Verminephrobacter eiseniae EF01-2: one gene and its partner. The protein of the gene in region 2 interacts with the protein of the main gene of each other region in a pairwise test. Links are inferred from orthologs where the notes say so. Each region holds a gene or a part of one and is shown on either strand. Other genes may lie near its edges. The genes, in order: ruvA and ruvC.

The links.
Region 1: the proteins of ruvC (region 2) and ruvA interact in binary tests that used the Escherichia coli proteins (3 or more experiments, as listed by UniProt). The link is inferred for Verminephrobacter eiseniae EF01-2 from one-to-one orthologs.

What each region holds. Positions count from the first base shown.
Region 1 is NC_008786.1:4,458,288-4,466,073, forward strand. Bases 1,850-4,674 are described here. They hold ruvA (Holliday junction branch migration protein RuvA), read left to right. Parts: upstream 1,850-2,886; coding sequence 2,887-3,462; downstream 3,463-4,674. Other genes in these bases: VEIS_RS19695 (PhoH family protein), read right to left, coding at 1,858-2,808; VEIS_RS19705 (trypsin-like peptidase domain-containing protein), read left to right, coding at 3,544-4,674. Also shown: VEIS_RS19685 (IS1182-like element ISVei6 family transposase), read right to left, coding at 1-346; VEIS_RS31720 (DUF6444 domain-containing protein), read left to right, coding at 387-1,049; rRNA maturation RNase YbeY, read right to left, coding at 1,000-1,464; VEIS_RS29135 (hypothetical protein), read right to left, coding at 1,643-1,831; more of VEIS_RS19705, read left to right, coding at 4,675-5,460; Holliday junction branch migration DNA helicase RuvB, read left to right, coding at 5,469-6,533; VEIS_RS19715 (DUF2818 family protein), read left to right, coding at 6,703-7,008; VEIS_RS19720 (DUF1178 family protein), read left to right, coding at 7,015-7,449; VEIS_RS19725 (ABC transporter ATP-binding protein), read left to right, coding at 7,689-7,786. UniProt on the Escherichia coli protein: The RuvA-RuvB-RuvC complex processes Holliday junction (HJ) DNA during genetic recombination and DNA repair.
Region 2 is NC_008786.1:3,292,430-3,300,222, forward strand. The notes cover bases 3,350-6,181. They hold ruvC (crossover junction endodeoxyribonuclease RuvC), read right to left. Parts: upstream 5,124-6,181; coding sequence 4,575-5,123; downstream 3,350-4,574. Other genes in these bases: VEIS_RS14345 (aminotransferase class V-fold PLP-dependent enzyme), read right to left, coding at 3,350-3,694; VEIS_RS14350 (Crp/Fnr family transcriptional regulator), read left to right, coding at 3,741-4,451; imm45 (Imm45 family immunity protein), read right to left, coding at 5,345-6,181. Also shown: VEIS_RS14320 (Bug family tripartite tricarboxylate transporter substrate binding protein), read left to right, coding at 1-173; VEIS_RS14325 (RidA family protein), read right to left, coding at 446-874; VEIS_RS14330 (Bug family tripartite tricarboxylate transporter substrate binding protein), read right to left, coding at 871-1,872; VEIS_RS24840 (hypothetical protein), read right to left, coding at 1,869-2,552; more of VEIS_RS14345, read right to left, coding at 2,549-3,349; more of imm45, read right to left, coding at 6,182-6,187; Imm45 family immunity protein, read right to left, coding at 6,461-7,303; Imm45 family immunity protein, read right to left, coding at 7,577-7,793.

The DNA of each region.
Region 1 (7,786 bases), 1.2 Mb from region 2 along the record:
GGCTTTGGCTCAACCGGGCGACCTCGCGCCCGCTGCCGACGCCATCCAGCGTGGCGTACAGCCACAGCGAGAACAGGATGCGTGGATCAATGGCCCGGCGCCCAGGCGCCGAACCTCGGGCCCGGATGGCATCGAACAGCGCGCTCAGATCCTGCTGCTCCACGTAGCGCCACACCAGTCGGGCCCGATGGTCTGCAGGCAGCAGCGAATCCAGGTCGGATGCGCGCAGCTCCACTTGCAAACGGTTGGGCTCCTGCACGCGTGCCGGGGCACTGGCTGGCGGTGCGCTACAAGGGTGCATTGGCGCGCCAGCACTCGCTGCTGGCACATCCATGCCTTCGAACATGGCCTGATCCTGGGGCATCGCGGAGCGCTGGCTTGACGTCATACCTTGCCCAAGCCAGTCTCGTGCCACTTCCCAACGGTCAGCGGGGAAAAACTCTCAAGCTCTGAGTCTTCAGCTATGGGCGATGGTGCAGATGCTCACCGTTCAAATCCATGAGTGGCAAGCGCGGCTTCATCTGAACAGCCAAAACCTCCTCGGCAGACCGCCCTCCAGCGATCAGCGCCACAAGCCCAAACCCCAGTCATTGCGCAAAGCCGGGCTGTGTGCCGATCGGTGGGCACAAGGGGCAGCACAAGGGTCGCAAGGGCGGCGCCCTGCGCCAAATGGCCGAGCCCGATGTCCTTGTTGCCCATGTGCCGCCCGAGTGTTGCGCCGTCAGCCGGAGCAGTTTGGGCGAGGCGAGTTTGATGGAGGTCTGCCCAAGTCTTTTCCATGCGCCCGAGGTGAACGGATTGGAATGCGCCGCGCCACCCGGGCACTGCCGTCGCCGCCTGCGGTGGCGACGGCCATCATTGGCCGTGCCTGCGGCCTTGGCATCAGGTCGCCTGCGGCACAGATGGCTACGGCTATGGCGGTGAGCGGGGCCGATACCCGGTTCTTCAGGCCGCTCATCGCGTTGAGCCGGGGCCGGCCCGGCAGTGCCCTGCCCGCCGTTACCCGGGCTGCCTGGCATAGGGGTCGGCAAACCCCAGCGCTTGCATGATTTGTGTCTCGCGGGCCTGCATTGCGTCGGCGTCGGCGCTGCCTTCGTGGTCCCAGCCCTGCGCGTGCAGGGTGCCATGCACCAGCATATGGGCGTAATGCGCTTGCAGGTGCTTGCCCTGCTGTTGCGCCTCGCGTTCGATGACCGGGGCGCACAGCAGCAGGTCGGCCGTGACCAGGGGGGCTTGGCTGTAAACGAAGGTGAGCACGTTGGTGGCGTAGTCTTTATTGCGGTAGGTGCGGTTCAGTTGCCGGCCTTCGTCGGCGCCGACGATGCGCACGGTGATCTCGGCGTCGGTGGTCAGCGCGTGGCGGATCCAGCGCCTGATCAGGTGGCGCGGCAGGGCGCTGCGCTGCGCGGCTGCCGCGTCGAAGCGGCCCCATTGCAGCGACAGGGCCAGTGGTTTCAAGGGCATTTCGCTTTTCGTGGCGACTGGCGCCCGATGCACGGGCATGGGTGCACCGCCTGGCAAATAGCTGCAGCTGCACAAAATGGAATCGATGCATTTCGTGTCAGGGCGAAGCGCAATCCATCGCGACATTTGCAGCTATCGCAAGGATTTGCAACGCCGCTCCGGCGTGAAAGGCGCGGCTTCATTTGCAGTTCTTTGCGGGACGGCCTAGTGTCGCGTCACCGATCATCTGTCGGTCTGCGCTGGCCATCGAAGCGCATCGCGGCGTTGCATCGCTTGCCAATACGCTCGGTATTGGCTGCGCGCTGCGCCTTGCGCTGCGCTCCGATGGTTGCGCGCAGCCTACGACATCTGATCCGTGACGCGACACTAGCAAACGCCATGACGACAGGTGCATCAACTGCGTGCGGACGGCGCGCGGCGCGGGGCGTCATAGGCATCGACGATGCGCGCGACCAGCGGGTGGCGCACCACGTCGGCACTGGTGAAGCGGGTCAGCGCAATGCCTTGGACACGTTTGAGCACCTGTTCGGCCTCGATCAGGCCGCTCAGCGCGCCCGGGGGCAGGTCGATCTGGCTCACGTCGCCGGTGACGACGGCCTTGGCGCCAAAGCCGATGCGGGTGAGGAACATCTTCATCTGCTCGGGCGTGGTGTTCTGGGCTTCGTCGAGGATCACGAAGGCGTTGTTCAGCGTGCGTCCGCGCATGAAGGCCAGCGGGGCGATTTCCAGCGCGTTGCGTTCAAACGCTTTTTGCACCTTGTCGTAGCCCATCAGTTCATAGAGCGCGTCGTACAGCGGGCGCAGGTAGGGGTCGACCTTTTGCGCCAGGTCGCCGGGCAGAAAGCCCAGGCGCTCGCCGGCCTCGACGGCGGGGCGGGTCAGCACGATGCGCTGCACGGCGCTGCGCTCGAGTGCGTCCACGGCGCAGGCCACGGCCAGAAAGGTTTTGCCGGTGCCGGCCGGGCCTATGCCCAAGGTGATGTCGTGGTTGGCGATGTTCTGCAGGTACAGGCTCTGCGTGGGCGTGCGCGCGCGCAGGTCGGCCCGGCGCGTGCTGAGCATGATGGCGCCCTCGGGCGCAGCCACCAGGGCCTGGTCTGCGGCCAGCATCAGTTGCAGCGTGTCTTCGGCGATCGGGCGCTCGGCCATTTCATACAGCGCTTGCAGCAATTGCATGGCCTGCATGGCCCGGGCCTTGGGGCCTTCGATCTTGAATTGCTCGTGCCGGTGCGCCATGCGCACTTGCAGGGCGGCTTCGATGCTGCGCAGGTGCGCGTCGGCCGGGCCACACAGTTGCGTCAACCGGGTGTTGTCGTGCGGGGTGAAGGTGTGGCGCAGGATCACGCTGATAATTCCAGTCAGGCAACGGACATGGCAAGATGGCGCTGTAGCAGTTTGCGCGGGCGCCGACAAAGGACAGCAATGATAGGCAAATTGACCGGCACTCTGCTGGAGAAAAATCCCCCCGAGGTGCTGCTCGACTGCCACGGCGTGGGCTACGAGGTGAATGTGCCGATGAGCAGCTTTTATAATCTGCCCGCCGTGGGCGAGCGTATCAGCCTGCTCACGCAGTTCATCGTGCGCGAGGACGCCCAACTGCTGTATGGCTTTGCCACTGCGCCTGAGCGCCAGGCGTTTCGCGCGCTGATCAAGATAACGGGGGTGGGGCCGCGCATGGCGCTGTCGATACTTTCCGGCATGAGCGTGGCGGATCTGGCCCAGGCGATTGCACGGCAGGAGGCGGCCCGCCTGGTCAAGGTGCCGGGCGTTGGCAAAAGAACTGCCGAGCGATTGCTGCTGGAACTCAAGGGAAAGCTGGGCGCGGACTTGGGCGCCAGCCATGGCCCCGCAGTCAGCGGCGCGCAGGCGGATATCCTGCAGGCCCTGTTGGCTTTGGGCTACAACGACAAGGAGGCCGCAGCAGCGCTCAAGGCGCTGCCGGCGCAGGTAGAGGTCAGCGACGGCATCAAGTGGGCGCTCAAGGCCTTGACGAAGTAGCATCCGGACGCTTGCGTGCCGTCTTGTCACATGCTTGGCACACTGCGAACATCCAACCACCTTACTGAGTGAGGACGAGAAATGAAAAATCCCGGGTTTGTGGCCCGCATGGGCATGCTGGGCGCCTTGGCGACCGTCCTCCTGTCTGGCTGTGGCGGCGCGGGCCAGGACGGCGCCCCATCGGCCGCCCAGACCCCGTCGGTAGCGAAGGTGGAGCAGGTGGACGGCCGGGTGCAGCCCGCCAGCGCCGACCAGGGTGTGCCGCATGTCAAGTCGCGCCATGTGGGCGCAATCCCGATTCCGTCCCGGATCCGTCTGGGCGCGTTGAAGCAGGAGGAAATCCGGTCCGCCGTCTCTGACGCAAGCCCCCGCAAATTGGTCGGCCTGGCCCGCGCCGTGGACGCCGCGCCGACCTTGCAGCAACTGCAATGGCAGCCTGTGGCCGGCGGCGGCCAGGTCGCCGCCATCAGCGTTTCTGCCGAAGGCGCCCATGGCCTGCGGCTGGGGATCGTCGTGCGGCAGTTGCCCGGCAGTGCCGTGCTGCGCCTGTATCGCCAGGCCGCGCCCGCCACGGTGTTCCAGATCTCGGGCCAGGAGGTGCTGCAGCGCATCGAGAGCAACGCGCTGGCCGGCGACCGCAGCCTCGACGGCCAGACCTGGTGGACGCCGGATCTGGGCGCCGACGAGGTCACGCTGGAGTTGGAACTGCCCGCAGGCGCCGACGTGGCTGCGCTCGACATGGCGCTGACCCGCGTATCGCATATCTTCGAGAACCTGGCCCTGCCCACGCAGGAGGAGTTCGAGACCAAGATCAACGATGCCATGCCATGCAACCGGGACGCCAGTTGCGAGAATGACTATGCCGACCAGCGCAACGCCGTGGCACGCACGAGCTTCGTATCGCGGGGCGATGCCTATACGTGCACCGGCACCTTGCTCAACGACAGCCAATCTTCGGGGACACCGTATTTCCTGAGCGCCCACCACTGCATTTCGTCGCAGGCCGAGGCGGACACGCTGGAGACGAACTGGTTCTACCGCTCGTCCTCATGCCGCAGCCGCACGCTGTCGAGCCGCTCTGTCCACCGCCGGGGCGGCGCCAAGCTGCTGTATTCCTCGGCCAGCACCGACACCGCGCTGCTCCAGCTCAATGACGCACCGCCCGAAGGGGCCTTCTTTGCCGGCTGGGATGCCAGCGCCCAGGCCAAGTATTCTTCGGTGGCGACGCTGCACCACCCGGCTGGCGACATGCTGAAGATCAGTTTGGGCCGTTTGGGAGAGCAGACCACCTGCACCGCGATGAGCCAGTCAGGGTCGTTCGACTGCGAAGGAAAGACGGGCAACTATTACGAGGTGTACTGGTACCGGGGAACGACCGAGTACGGAAGCAGCGGCGCGGCCCTGCTCAATAGCGCCAAAAAGGTGATCGGCACCTTGTACGGCGGCACCTCCAGTTGTTTCAACATGTCTGCGAAAGAGATCTTTGGCCGGTTCGACGTGGCCTATGAGGCCGGACTGAAAAAATGGCTGGCAGCAGCGCCGGCCGACGCATCGAACCAGCGCGTTGCAGTCCATCGCTTCTACAACAACAGAGCAGGCTCGCATTTCTTCACCACCAATGTGGCCGAGCGGGACTACGTGATCCAGAGATTGTCCGACTTTGCGTATGAAGGGGTGGCCTTTTACGCACAAGCACAGGCTCAGCCGGGCAGCATCCCCATGTACCGTTTCTATGGCGCGGACAGTGGCGCCCATTTCTTCACGGCCAGCGCGCAAGAGCGCGACGATGTGAAAAACAATATGCCGCAATACCGCTACGAGGGCATTGCATGGTACGCATCGCCTGACCACAGCGCCAACACATCACCGGTATTCCGCTTCTCCTACAAGCAGGTACCCTTCTACACCATCAACCAGGCCGAGCGGGACTTCATCATCGCCCACTATCGTGAGTACACCTACGAGGGCCCCAACTACTACGCGTGGACCAATCCATAAGCCCTGCGATGACCCTGCAAACCGACGACTTCGCCCCTGCTCCCGCCCGGCGCGTTGTCTCTGCGGCGCCCGCTTCGCCCCAGGAGCAGGCGATCGAGCGGGCGCTGCGTCCCAAGCTGCTGCAGGAGTACGTGGGCCAGGTCAAGGCGCGCGAGCAGTTGGAAATCTTCATCGGCGCAGCGCGCCAGCGCGGCGAAGCCCTCGACCATGTGCTGTTGTTCGGCCCGCCCGGCCTGGGCAAAACCACGCTCAGCCACATCATTGCCGCAGAACTGGGCGTGAACCTGCGCCAGACCAGCGGACCGGTGCTGGAAAAGCCCAAGGACCTGGCGGCGCTGCTGACCAACCTGGAAAATCGGGATGTCCTGTTCATCGATGAGATCCACCGCCTGTCGCCCGTGGTCGAGGAAATCCTCTACCCGGCGCTGGAGGACTACCAGATCGACATCATGATCGGCGAAGGCCCTGCGGCGCGCAGCATCAAGCTCGACCTGCAGCCCTTCACCCTGGTCGGTGCGACCACGCGCGCCGGCATGCTGACCAATCCGCTGCGCGACCGCTTCGGCATCGTGGCCCGGCTGGAGTTCTACAGCGCGCAAGAACTGGCGCGCATCGTCAAGCGCAGCGCCGGCCTGCTCGGTGTCCCGATGGATGACGCCGGGGGTCTGGAGATCGCCCGCCGCTCGCGCGGCACGCCGCGCATCGCCAACCGGCTGCTGCGGCGCGTGCGCGACTACACCCAGGTCAAGGCCGACGGCCACATCACCAAGGACATTGCCGAGCGCGCCCTGGCCATGCTCGACGTAGACCCCGAGGGCCTGGACGTGATGGACCGCAAACTGCTCGAAGCCGTGATCCACCGCTTCGACGGCGGCCCCGTCGGGCTGGACAACATCGCCGCCAGCATTGGCGAAGAAACCGGCACCATCGAAGACGTGATCGAGCCCTATCTGATACAGCAGGGTTTCTTGCAGCGCACACCGCGCGGACGCATCGCCACGCAGGCCGCCTTCCGGCACCTGGGGATCGCCGCAGCGCCTGGCGCGCAAGCGCCAGGCTTGTTTGCTGTCTGAACGAGACGGCATCTGCAAACACGGGCACTGAGCCATGCCGGCCGGGGCGCTGGCACTGATACCATCACCTCCTGCGGCACCACCGCTGATCCGCTGATCCGCAGTGGCTCGGCGGCGTGGACGCTGCGGCCCGTCCGGCGCATGCTTGCTTTGAAAACCAGGTTGTTTCATGTCTCTTTCCGGCTCCGTCTGGCTCATCATCGTGGCCGCCTTCATGGCGGCCAATGGGCCCTTCGTCAACCAGCGCTGGGGGCTGCTCGGGCCTGTGGCCAGCGCCGGCAAGCCCTTGTTCGCGCGGCTGGCCGAACTGGTCGTGCTGTACTTTGTGGTCGGGGGACTGGCGCTGTTGCTGGAGCGCCGTGCCGGGCAGATCGCGCCGCAGGGCTGGGAGTTTTATGCCATCACCGGGCCGCTGTTCCTGACCTTGGCATTCCCCGGCTTTGTCTATCGCTACCTGCTGCGCCGCCATGGCTGAACTGCGATGAAGGTGCTTGATCTGCAATGTCGGCAAGGCCATGTCTTCGAGGGCTGGTTTGCCTGCGAGGAGGACTTTCGCAGCCAGCAGCAGCGCGGCTTGGTGCAATGCCCGCTGTGCGCGGACGAGCATATCGAAAAGCGTTTGAGCGCCCCGCGGCTGAACCTCGGCGCGCGCGCAGCGCCGGCGGCAAACGACAGTGCTGCGGCCGATGCCGGCGCGCAGGCCGCCTGGCTGGCCTTGGCGCGCAAACTGATGGCCAATACCGAGGATGTAGGGCCGCGCTTTGCCCAGGAAGCGCGGCGCATGCACCATGGCGAAGTGCCGGAGCGCGCGATTCGCGGCCAGGCGACGCCCCATGATGCGCTGCAACTGATCGAAGAGGGGATTGCCGTGCTGCCCATGCCTTTGCCGGTGGCGGCCAAGGAAACCCTGCAGTAGTCTTTGCTTGCCACTGCATACGCTCCGGCGGCCCAGGGTTCCTGTACTGCCGGCGCAACATTCATACACACTGGATGCTACCAATTCAATAGACAATGTCAGCGCCCATCAGCATTTGTCCCAGTAGCTACTGCCGGGTTGGTGGCATACGATGCGTGGCGCGACGAGTCCACGCAGACCTCGGCCCATTGCCAAGGTTCTTTTTTTCTTTCAGCACCCGATGAAGCGGTCCAGGCGCAATGAGCGATGTCATTCTTGAAACCAGCAGCCTGACCAAAGAGTTCAAGGGCTTTACTGCCGTCAGCGATGTGAACCTGGCTGTGCGCCGGGGCAGCAT
Region 2 (7,793 bases):
AGCTGTCGATGCTGGCGCTCGAATTTGTCCAGACGCCCGAAGCCGCAGCGCACTTCGCACAGCTCGGCACCATCGCCTATCCGGCCGGCGCGAGCGAGTTCGCCAAAGCCATCGTCGAAGACCAGGCCCAATGGAAGCGCTACATCACTGCGGCCGGTATCCAGGCCGAGTGAGCGGGCAGTTCGTTCGCAGGCGCGCAGATCGGCGCCCGCCAGGTCTTTCCCGACGAGGGTTTCAGGGAGCCGCCGTCAGCGCAATCGCCAGCCGCGTGGGCATCCTGAAAGGACTGGTGCGCGCCAGAAACCCCGCCCGCACCCGACACGGGCCGTGGCGCACCGGGAAAGCACAGGGAATCAGCGCAGCGTTGTGTCCATTGGGGCCGGCCTCGCCGTGCCGGGCGATCCGTTCCACCCGGAAAACAGCGCCTCATCCGAGCGCGCCCGGATCACACGGCAGGCGGCGTGCCGTGGCGTTGCCGCCGCGCGCTCACCTCCAACTCCACCTTGGCGCCCTCGACCGCGAGCGCGCAGCACAAGGTGGTGTTGGCCGGGCGGTTGTGCCCCAAGCGCCGGCGCAGCACCTGGCTGACGGCGAGCACATCGGCGCGATCGGCCAGGTAGACGCGCACGCGCAGCACGTCGGCCAGCGTGGCTTGCGCCTGGGCCAGCGCGGCTTCGATGGTGTCCAGCGCCAGTTCGCATTGGGCGCTGGCCGAGGGCGGGAATTGGCCGCTGGCAAAGTCCTGCCCGATGGTGCCGGATACCAGAATATCGTCACCATCGACCACGGCGCGTGAATAGCCGGCCAGTTCTTCCCAGCGCGATCCGCTCTGGATGAAGCGCCGCCCGGCGCCCGGTGCGTTGGTGGTTTTCATAGCGGCTTGAATCCGGTCTCGCGGATGACCTGGCCCCAGTGCTGCGAGGCGTCGATCACCCATTGCTGCACTTCCTTGGCGGGCGCTGCCGCGACCTCGTTGCCCATCTTGGCCAGGCGCTCTTGCAGATCGGGCTGTGCCAGCACGGCGTGCATCGCCTGGTCGAACTGCGCGACGAATTCCGCTGGCAGGCCCTTGGGCCCGAAGAAGGCCAGCCAGGGGTTTTTCTCCAGTCTCTTGAAGCCGAGTTCGGCAAAGGTGGGAATCTCCGGTGCGATGCGGCTGCGCTCGGTGCCCGAACTGGCCAGGATGCAGACCTTGCCGGCGCGGTGGTGTTCGATCAGTTCGGTCATCGAGGCAATGCCTATCGGCACCTGGCCGGCCAGCAAGTCCTGCACCATCGGCGCGCCGCCCTTGTAGGGCACGGGATTGAGCGCCACGCCGAACGACTGCCCGACGATCTGGCCGATGAACTGCGGCACGCTGCCGGCGGCGGGGATGCCGTAGTTCGCCTGGCTGCTGTGGGCCTTCATCCAGGCGCCAAGCGCGGGCAGGGTCTTGATCCGGGTGCTGCTGCCCACGGCCAGCACGTTGTAGTACTTGGCCACGCCAGCCAGCGCAGTGAAGTCGTTCACCGGGTGGTAGCCGGCAGCGGCGACGGTCAGTGGAATGATCACCTGCGTGTGGTCGATGGACAGCATGATCGTGGCGCCGTCGGGCGGCGCGGCCTTGAGCAACTGCGCTGCGATCTGCCCGCCGGCGCCGGACTGGTTCTGGACGATGAAGACCTGGCCGTCCATCTGCTTGCCAAGCCTGTCGATCAGGGCGCGCGCCACCACATCGGTCGCACCGCCCGGCGGAAACCCGACCAGCACGCGGATCGGCCCGGCAGCGGCGGCATAGGGCTTGGCCCGTGCGGTCAGAGGTGCCAGGGGCGCCGACAGTGCGGGTGCCAGCAAGGTGGCAGCCAGGGTCTGGCCGAAATCGCGTCGATTCATCGGGCTTCTCCGCAGGGGTTGCAAACAGGGGTGGCGGGTGGTTGCGCTGCCTGCAACAGCCGCAGTTGCGCCTGGATCAGCAGCACCTCGACCTCGTGGCAGCGCACCAGGCGCAGCCAGCGGGCATCGTCCATGTCGCCGGGGCGCTCGGCGTGCAGGCTGATGCGGCATGAGGCGCCATCGGGGCGTGGGGCGCCATCGGCATGTAGCGTCCCGGGCGTGTGCACGGGCTGCACCGTGGCGCGGATGCGCGCAGTCAGCGCGTTGGGCGAGCGGCCGACATGGTAGACCACGCTCGCTGGAGTACCTGCGCCTTCGGCTACGGTATGGGCGCCTTCGGGCGGCCGGGCGGCGCTCAATGGAGTACCTGCGCCTTCGGCTGCGGTATGAGCGCCTTCGGGCGGCCGGGCGGCGCTCGGGCGCTGCGGCTCCACCACGGGTCGCACCCAGGTGGGCTGGCCGTCGAACAGCGAGTGGCCGCGCACCAGGCCGTCGTCGGCGCTGTCGTCGTCCGGTTCGGTCTGCCAGCAACCCAGCGCCCAGCGGCCGAGTTGGCGGCCATCGGCCAAAAAGGCCAGTGCCAGCGCTGCCGGTACGCAGCAAGTGACCGATGCTCGATGACTGCGGCCGCCAGCCTGGCCAGCCGCCGGGGTGCAGGTTGGGACAGGTTGGTCGATCATCGTGTCAACCGTGCCAGTTCGCGCAAAGCGCCGACCACCTCGTCGGCCTGGTTGTAGAAATGCGGCGCGATGCGGATCACGTCGTTGCGGGCCGATACCACATAGCCCGATTGCAGCATTTGGGCCTCGACCCGCGCCGCGTTCGGAATGTGGATGGCGGTGTTCGCGCCCTTGGCGACGGGCGCACCGCAGGCCCCCGGACTGGCCACCGACAGGCCCAGGCGCGCGGCTTCCTCCAGGGCCAGGGCAGACAGTTCGGCCAGATAGGCCTCGATGGCCGGGATGCCGATCTCGTTGAGCAGGGCCATGCTGGCGCGCGCCGCGCAGGCGCACATCATCGGCGGCGTGCCGGTGTTGAAGCGTGCAGCGCCGTCGGCGAAGTCCAGATGCAGCGGGTCGAAGGCGAACGGATCGACCCGGCCAAACCAGCCCGTGATCGTGGGCCTGAGCCGCTGCGCGAGCGTTGGCCGGACATAGAGAAAGGCAATGCCCGGAATGCCCAGCAGGTACTTTTGCGCGCCGGCGGCCAGCATGTCGAGCTCTTGTGCGCGCACATCGATGCTGACGGCCCCGGCCGACTGGTAGGCATCGACGAACTGCAGCGCGCCCTGCGCCCGCGCTGCGCGGCCGGTGGCCGCGATGTCAACGATCTGGCCGTCGTAGAAGCAGACCTGCGACACCGACACCAGCGCGGTGCGCGCGCCAATGGCCTCGGCGATCTGCGCGCTGGTGCGCGTGCCGCCGGCTTGCGCTTGCACGAAGCGCACCTGCGCGCCGCGTGGCTGCTGCGCAAGCCAGACATGGCACAGCGACGGGAAGTCCAGCGTGGTGGTGACGATCTCGCGCCGTTCAGCGCTGAAGTCCAAGGCCGAGGCGATGCTCGAGGCTGCGTCCGAGACGCTGCCCAGCACTGCCACATCGCCCGGCTCGGCATGGATCATGCGTGCGAACTCGGCGCGGGCCAGCGCCACCTGCTCCATCCAGTAGCCCCAGTCCGCGCCGCGCTGCAGCCAGACCTCCAGGTAATCATCGATGGCGCGGCGCACCGGCAAGCTCAGCGCGCTTTGCGAGCAACTGGAGAGCTGGGCCGTCCGCTGCAAAATCGGGAACAGTTTCCGGTAGGAAGAAAAGGGGTGCTTCATATGACAGCCTTGCGCGCCGGCAAGGCCCTGTGGTGATGGATGGCTGATGCAGCAAAGCGCGAACGACACCCATTGCAGCAACGGCACGGCAACCCCCTCCGCGTGGATCGAAGTGCCGCATTTCGGCTGGGAGCCGCTGCTGGCTGCGGGCGCACCCGGCGTGCGCTTGCGCAAGGGCCAGACACTGTTTTCGCAGGGCCAGGCAGTGCAGCATGTCTATGTGGTCGAGCAAGGGCGCGTGCGACTGATGCTGCTGTCGGCGGCCGGGCACGAAAAGCACCTGGCCATCGTCGGCACGCGCGGCATGGTCGGCGAATGCAGTGCCTTCCTCGACGGACGGCATTCGATGACGGCCATGGCCTCGTCGGACGTGCTGGTCAGGCAGATCGGTCGCCAGCAGTTGCGCGACGCCATGGAGCGCGACCCGGGCTGCCTGCGCCAGGTGCTCTGGCTGGCCAACATGAAGCTGCGCATCATCGCCAACCAGAACCTGCTGCTGAGCCAGGCCACGGCCGCGCAGCGCGTGCTGCACCACCTGGTGCAGTTGGCCGACACCTACGGCCAGGCGGTGGACGGCGGCACGTTGATCGGCGTCGCGTTCACGCACCAGGAGATGGCCAACATCACCGGCCTGAGCCGGGTCATGGTCTCGAACGTGCTGATAGCGCTGCACGAGCAAGGGCTGATCGGTAAAAGCAAGTTGCATTGCGTGATTCGGGACATGCAGGCACTGAGGCGACGCGCAGCCGGTTCGTGAAGGGGCCGGTTGGTCGATGGGGCGCGTCTCGGACTGCGTTGCAGTCTAGACAGGCCGTGCAAGGCCGTATGTCAATGGCTTGACAAGCGCCGCCATTTTTCGCGCGCCCCCAAAGCCAATCACTCAATAACTGCGCCCGCCCTTGTACATCGCATGCTGGCGGCGGTTCAACGGGGTGGCCGCGCCCAGGCGGCCCATGGCAGGGCCGACATGGGCGTGGGTGATGGCCAGCCCCAGGCCGTCGGCCGCATCGGTGCCGGGCAGCGCAGGCAGGTGCAGCAGACGGCGCACCATCTCCTGCACTTGGCTCTTGGCCGCGCGGCCATGGCCGACCACGGCTTTTTTCATTTGCAGCGCGGTGTACTCGGCCACCGGCAAGTGGCTGGCCACCAAGGCCGTGATACAGGCCCCGCGCGCCTGGCCCAGCAGCAGGGTCGATTGCGGATTGACGTTGACGAACACGATTTCGACAGCGGCCGCATCGGGCTGGTAGCGCGCCGCCAGCTCGGTGATCCCGTCGAACAGTATCTTCAGGCGCCCGGGCAGGTCGCCCAGCGCCAGCGAGGTGGTGCGTATGGTGCCGCTGGCCACATAGCGCAGTTGCTGGCCGTCGATGTCCACCACGCCAAAGCCGGTGGTCTGAAGCCCCGGGTCGATGCCAAGAATGCGCATATTGCTGTTTGTTTGATGGCGGCTGGCGCGTGCAGATCATGCGCTTGAAGCCGGGTTTCTTGTGAAGCCCGGCGGACAGCCTTTGCGGCTACCCGCCAGGATGCCGCAGCGAAGGGAAAGCGGCGGCAACGCCATCGGCGTCGAGAGCATTGGGAATGTCGCCGACTGCGGCCATGGCCATCGCTTCCGCTACATCGACCGCATGGCTGCCGGGGTTGTCCTCAAGATTTCCTGCGTGGCGATTTTACAGCAGGCATCCGCAATATGGTTTCAGGCTCACGGACAAGAACCGATTCTGCGCTTCCCCATGGATAAACCCACTTCTTCCAGTTCGCAATGAGCCACGCGGTACTCAGACCACCGGCGCTCTGTAGCACAGATTCCTTTGGAAAGACGACAGGCACCAACCCTGATTTGTGGCCTGAGGCAACGAGCAAGCCAGACCTGCCTTCAAATGAGTCCGCGTCGACCACGATGAAGTCAACAACCGGATCTGGATACCAAGTCAAGCACCCAACTGCGTCGTCCCATTCCTGCTCCGGCGGGGGTACGGAAGGAACCCGCAGAATACAGCCTCGCCGGATAACATCGCTGCCGTAGGTCGTCAAGGTGCGCCAATTGCTCATTGTGTGAGGCCTGTTTTGACGGCTGCTGTTTTTCCAACGCTGTGATTTTACAGCAGGCATCCGCAATATGCTTTCAGGGTCACGAATGAGAACCGATTCCGCATTTCCCCGTGGATAAACCCACTTTTTCCAGTTCGCAATGAGCCATGCGGTACTCAGTCCGTAAACGTAGCCCTTCGGCAGGGATTCCTCTGGAAAAATGACATGCATCAACCCTGCTTTATCGCCTGATGCAACGAGTAAGCCAGAAGCACCGTAAGGATCAGCCCCAAACGGCATCGCCTCGACCACGATGAAGCCCATCACCGAATCCGGATACCAAGTTGGGTCTGGCGGGGATACGGAAGGAACCCGCAGGACACAGCCTCGCCAGATGATATCGGCTTCGTCACCGTATGCCGCATGAGCGTATTCCGCAAGAGTGAACCATTTGTTCATCATTTCCTCAAATTATATCCGCCACTTCGGTCGAGGGAGCGTGGAACAAGTTCCAGGTCGAGGCTCCAGATATCACATTTTCAATGGCATCGACCAACGGCATAAAAATACATGCCATGCCTCGGAAGATCAAGCAATATTATTGTGGAGTTAAACAAACGCCCAGGGCTGGGACGTGCCAACGCCGATCGGTCAGAGCGCCACGCAATCATATTGGTTGCGTGATATAGGTATGGACTTACATGTTCCAGAAATGCATGGATTTGAAATTTCCTACGGTCTGCGTTGTGATCTCGTAACAGGCATCCGTAATATGGTTTCCGACTCACGGACAAGAACCGATTCTGCGCTTCCCCATGGATAAACCCACTTCTTCCAATTCGCAATGAGCCACGCGGTACTCAGACCCCTGGCATCACCTTCCGGTATGGATTCCTTTGGAAAAATGACATATACCACCCCTGCTTTGTGGCCTGAGGCAACGAGCAAGCCAGACCTGCCTTCAAATGAGTCCGCGTCGACTACGATGAAGTCAATAACCGGGTCCGGATACCAAGTGAAAACATCAACTGAATCGTCCCATTCTTGCTCTGGCGGGGATGCGGAAGGAACCCGCAGAATACAGCCTCGCTTGACAACATCGCTGCCGTAGGTCGTCAAGGTGCGCCAATTGCTCATTGTGTGAGGCCTGTTTTGACGGCTGCTGGTTTTCCAGCGCTGCGATTTTACAGCAGGCATCCGCAATAGGGTTTCAGGCTCACGAATGAGAACCGATTCCGCATTTCCCCGTGGATAAACCCACTTTTTCCAGTTCGCAATGAGCCATGCGGTACTCAGTCCGTAAACGTAGCCCTTCGGCAGGGATTCCTTTGGAAAAATGACATGCACCAACCCTGCTTTATGGCCTGATGCAACGAGTAAGCCAGAAACACCGTGAGGTTCAGCCCCAAACGGCATCGCCTCGACCACGATGAAGCCCATCACCGGATCCGGATACCAAGTTGGGTCTGGCGGGGATACGGAAGGAACCCGCAGGACACAGCCTCGCCAGATGATATCGGCTTCGTCACCGTATGCCGCATGAGCGTATTCCGCAAGAGTGAACCATTTGTTCATCATTTCCTCAAATTATGTCCGCCACTTCGGTCGAGGGAGCGTGGAATAAGTTCCAGGTCGAGGCTCCAGATATCACATTTTCAATGGCATCGACCAACGGTATAAAAATACATGCCATGCCTCGGAAGATCAAGCAATATTATTGTGGAGTTAAACAAACGCCCGGGGCTGGGATGTGCCAACGCAGATCGATCAGAGCGCCACGCAATCATATTGGTTGCGTGATATAGGTATGGACTTACATGTTCCAGAAATGCATGAATTTGAAATTTCCTACGGCCTGCGTTGTGATTTCGTAACAGGCATCCGTAATATGGTTTCAGGCTCACGGACAAGAACCGATTCTGCGCTTCCCCATGGATAAACCCACTTCTGCCAGTTCGCAATGAGCCACGCGGTACTCAGACCACCTGCGCTCTGTAGCACAGATTCCTTTGGAAAGACGACAGGCACCAATCCTGATTTGTGGCCTGAGGCAACGAGCAAGCCA